2 regions of the Neglectibacter caecimuris genome follow, and region 2 is predicted to be linked to the other one. Evidence: riboswitches for the same ligand, from Rfam matches in the RefSeq annotation. Region 2 holds a riboswitch; the other holds the start of a gene.

Region 1 (2,462 bases), on a different contig from region 2:
TTTGCTGACGCAAAATGATGAAAGAACGGGCAAGGGCAGAGTGATAATTGTAGTTTAATGCCCTTAGGCTCCCCTTGCGAAGCAAGGGGAGCTGTCAGCCGATAGGCTGACTGAGGGGATTAAAACGAGCGATTCTATGGCACTTTCTGCGTGTGACTATCCCTTCCACCGCCGTTCGGCGGTCCCCCTCCCCTTATAAATAAGGGGAGACAGAGGGCAGATAAATTCCAATTTACCAGCCTCTGCCTCTAATTGCTCATGGTATGCTGTCTTTATTGACAGCTGTTCAGACAAAGCGAACCAAAACCCGCCGAAAAATCAAGCAAGGTTGATCTGCTTTTGCAGCTTTTCCAGGCCCAGCCGCAAAGGGTAGTACAGAAAAAGGCATAGCAGAAAATTGAACACGGCGTGGTTGCAGTCAAAATAGAAACCGCTGGCAATCCAGGAAAGAATGGCGGGAAGCTTCCACATGGGCCAATAGACCATGGAGCACAGCGTGCCAAAGGCCAGCCCATAGAGCCCCGCGAAAATCGCCCATTGCCAGGCGCGCTTCAGCCAGTGGAACAGCCAAGTAAGCAGGGCCAAAATTGGCCAGATATACAGGTACATGACCCACCATATCCCAAAGCCGTAAAGCAGGCCCTCCAGCAGCAGAAACACACCCAGAGCCCCGATCACCCTTCTGCGGAACACCAGAGTGAACAGAATAATCAGGAGTGTGATCAGCTCTACATTGGGCAAAAACGCCAGCACCTCTTTGGAAACCACCAGCACTACGCCCATCATCGCCATCAGGCAGATGTCCAGCAGCTTGACCTTCATCAATAGCCTACCGTGAGAGTAAGCTCATATACATCGCCATCCGCGATTTTTACGCCGTCTACACCAGTATTGACCTGCTCGCCGCCCTTGGTCACGCACCACCATTCCTGGTTGCCGTCGTCAGCGGTTTCGCCGTCTGCCGATTTGATGAAGAGGCCGTATTGTCCGTCCTCGCCCTCTACCAGCTTCTCCTGCTCCAGTGCCTCCCGGAGGGTCTCACCCTGGGCGGCAATGGCGAATTCCTTTTCACTGCCGTCCTTATGCACTACCTTTACCGTAATATTTTTGACGGCGGCAGATACGGCAGAGCCCTGCTGAGAAGAGGATTCCGAAGATTGAGCAGAGGATTCCGAAGATTGAGCAGAGGATTCCGAAGACTGAGCAGAGGATTCCGAAGACTGAGAAGAAGGCTCCGAATTTTCCCCGCAGCCAGCGAACAGGCCGGCTACCAAAAGCAGTGCCAGCAGCAGCGAAAAAATGCGAATGTTTTTTGTACGTCTGTTCATGTGTTTGATCCCTTTCCTTCCGTTGTTGTTTTGCGGCCAAATGTAAATTTGACCCTGTTTTGAAATGCAACTAAGAAGGGTGGTCGCCTGAAACGATAGCAATACAAACCGTTCCACAGTCTGCTTCAGGCAGGAACGTGACGCGGGAAGGGCAACAGCCTTCCGGCGGCTCCTGTATAAAGCGCCAGTTACCCGTGGTGCTTTACACGGCCCTCCAGGCAAGTCTTTCGGCTTAGGCGGTGCTCGGCTGCTTCGGCGGCTGAGCGCGCTCTGTTTCCCCTTCCCGGCATTTGCCAGTGGGCCGCGGAAAGGAAAAACCGCTTCCTGGCACGGCATTTCCTCCCCGCCCTGAAAAGCGCTGCGCCATCACGGCGACGGGTTCGCCGGGGAATCTCACCCCTGTTCCTGTGTTCGGCTGCGGGATCTTCCGCAGACACCTGGAGCCCCAACGGGCATTATGATACCCTAAAGGAAGGAAAAAGTCAACTTGGTTTTCCGTCCTGAAAGCGCCTTGATCAAAGCCAGCTTGCGGCCAGAGAAAAAGGAAGTTCCTCTGCTGCTTTAAGCTGCTGCCGGCAAAAGGCAACGCAAGCTTTGATTTTTCAGAAAAATCGCGGTTTTTCGGCTTTTTGCCAGGCTGCCGTTTTTTCAAAAATTTGCGGGAACACTTCGGAGCTGGACTTACGCTTTCTTTATATAGTCAGTACATTTCACCATTCTTCTCCGTGAGATACTCTTCCAGACAAATCCCTCTCTCATATATCTCCGCAGCGGCCTCCACCCCTACATAGCGGTAATGCCAAACCTCCTCTACCGTGCCGGTGAGCTCTGTTTTTTCGCTGGGATAACGAAAGATAAAGCCATATTGATAGCTGTTCTCCTGCAGCCAGGAAAACACATCATAGGTGGCGCCCTCCAGATCTACCGCCAGACCCAGCTGGTGTTCGCTGGTGCCGGGAACAGCCACCCATTTGCCGGCTTTTTCTTTGGCCTCTTCCAAGCCCCAGCCTTCAGCCTGATACCGGGCAACTTCTTCCTCGTAAAGCGCTTGCTGGGTTTCCTGCGTGCGGTAACCGGAAATGACCCTGGGTACTTCCCCCCAGTTTCCTTCCCGAGCTGCCTCCAGCATTTCCA
Region 2 (2,462 bases):
TCATCTGCCGGAACATTTGAGAGCTTGTACCATATAGAATAAAGCGTACAACCTTCCGGCGAATTTCAGGGGAACTGTGTTTTGTTCCCCCATGAAATCCGCGCGAAAATTCGCACAGCTATTCTATCGGTACAGGCTCTGGGAGATCGTAAGTCTTCTGACTCGCGTTAGAAGGAACCCTCTTGATAAGAGGTTCCTTTGCGTCCGTTTCCTACCTTCCCACAGCGCTTTTTACAGCTGCCCGCAGTGGCGGCCTTTCGGCTCACATATCCTATATTACAGGTATGGTATGCTTCGGAACGGTCTCGCGCTTACAGCGCCGGTCGCGCGGGGCTTTTCACCCCATTCCATCTACGCAGCTCCTGGCCCTTCGGAAAAACGGCAAATTCCCAAAAAAGCGGTACGGCAGCGGCGACGATCTCCTTCCTTTGTGCAAACAGAGCGGCAGCCCGCTTTGTTTGCCAACAGCATAGCACAAGCGTTTTCAAAATACAAGTCCCAACAACATCATTTTTTTGATATCCCTTTTCTAATTCGGCCGCTCTCGCCGCCTTTTTTCACCCTATTAAAAATCTTTCTTCTCTTTTCAAATTCCCAGGAAATCATGCGCTTTTTCTCAGTAACAAAAAGTCTGGTTCGCAAAAGTTCCGTGCCTTTCAAAAAAGAACGACAATATCCATTGACAGGGTAACTTTTATGGTATAGAATGAAGGCACAATTTTATATGCTCCGGCTTTTGTGGCAAATACGCGACCTCAAATCAGAGACACGTATTCTTGTTCGCTGAACATGTTCGCTGAACAAGGGAATCAGGTGCAAAACCTGAACACGGCCTTGTCCGGTCCTTTCCGTTCCCTTCGGAAGGGCGGCTTATCCGGCAAGGCGGTGCTGTAAGCATGGAGCGGGCTTTCTTTCTGCGAAAGCAGGTCACTGGCCGCCCCCTCGGGGCTGGGAAGGCGGGAAGCCCGCGTTGGCAATATGCCTGAACATGCCAGTCAGAAGACCTACAAAAAGAGGATAGTTTGAAAACGTCCGGCGTTTGCCGGAACGTCTTTTTCTCTTACCCACAAAGGCGACAGCTTTTTTGCTGCCGTCTTTTCTTTTGCCTGTCCACAAAGCGCGGCTTCCTATAAAATTTGTTATGACTGGACAAAAGAAAGGGTCGTTTCCTATGAAAAGACAAAAGAAAACACGAATGGCCGCCCTGCTGCTGGCGCTTCTTATGGTGGTGAGCCTGCTGCCCATACAGGCCCTGGCGGCCGTATCCGACAGCGCGGTGAATGAAACAGCGCTGGACACAGCTCAGTATCTCGCAAACACGGTGAAAAGCCCGCAGGTGGGCTCCATCGGCGGCGAATGGACCGTTCTGGGGCTGGCCCGCTCCGACAGCCAGGTTCCCTCCGATTATTACCCCAATTATTACGCCGCTGTGGAAAGCTATGTACAGGGCTGCAGCGGCATACTCAGCGATAAAAAGTATACAGAGTATTCCCGGGTGATCCTGGCCCTTGCCGCTTTGGGCAAGGATGCGAGAAATGTGGCGGGCTATGACCTCACACAGCCCCTGGGAGATTACGAAAAAACCATCTGGCAGGGCATAAACGGCCCGGTCTGGGCATTGCTTGCCCTGGATTCCAGAAATTATCCCATGCCCCAGGCCTCGGGCGCGAAAACACAGGCTGCCCGCCAGCTCTATGTGGACTATATCGTAAAAGCCCAGAACAGCGACGGCGGCTGGAGCCTGCAGGGCAAAAGCGCCGCTTCCGAGGTGGATATCACCGCCATGGCCCTGCAGGCTTTGGCAAAATACCGGGAGCAGCCCGCCGTCAGCCGGGCAGTGGAAAAGGGCTTGACCTGCCTTTCCAAAAAACAGAACGGCAGCGGCGGTTTTTCTCAGGACGGAGCGGTCAACGCGGAAAGCTGTGCCCAAGTGATCGTCGCTCTCTGCGAGCTGGGGATTTCCCTGGACGACCCCAGGTTTACAAAGGGCGGAAAAACTGCTGTGGACGAGCTGCTCACCTTCACCCGGAGAGGCAGCGGATTTTCTCATACCAAGACAAGATTTTCCTCCAATCTGATGGCCACAGAACAGGGACTTTACGCCCTGGCGGCCGTTCAGCGCGCCAGAAGCGGGCGCAGCAGCCTTTACCGCATGAGCGATGCGAGAATGGTAGATCTCAGCGGAGGCAGCCTGACCACCGGCGGCGGACTGCCCGGTAAAAACCAGGATATCACCGCAAGGCCTGTAACGGCTCCGGCCGCCACCTTCTCCGATATTTCCGCCTCCCCCAATCTCGCCGCCATCGAAGCCCTCGCTTCCCGGGAGATCGTGGTGGGAAAGGGCGCCGGGAAATTTGCCCCCGCCGCCAACATGACCCGCGCGGAATTCGCCACCATCGTAGTACAGGCGCTGGGATTGCCCAAAAAAGAAACCACCGTGTTCAAGGATGTTCCCGGCGGAA

Evidence for each region. A riboswitch is a leader RNA that binds a small molecule or an ion and turns the genes downstream of it on or off. The one in region 2 is predicted to bind cobalamin.
Region 1: it holds a riboswitch for cobalamin, as region 2 does, so the genes downstream of both, U8T64_RS12045 (DUF4430 domain-containing protein) here and U8T64_RS04540 (S-layer homology domain-containing protein) in region 2, are expected to answer to the same signal.

Annotation. Positions count from the first base shown of each region.
Region 1 covers NZ_JAWXXK010000008.1:175,359-177,820, forward strand. The annotation lists gene U8T64_RS12040 (hypothetical protein) at 319-822, opposite strand; gene U8T64_RS12045 (DUF4430 domain-containing protein) at 822-1,328, opposite strand; cobalamin riboswitch at 1,529-1,784, opposite strand; partial or broken gene U8T64_RS12050 (M15 family metallopeptidase) at 2,029-2,462, opposite strand, start outside.
Region 2 covers NZ_JAWXXK010000003.1:319,820-322,281, forward strand. The annotation lists cobalamin riboswitch at 131-402, opposite strand; cobalamin riboswitch at 760-1,026, shown strand; gene U8T64_RS04540 (S-layer homology domain-containing protein) at 1,172-2,462, shown strand, end outside.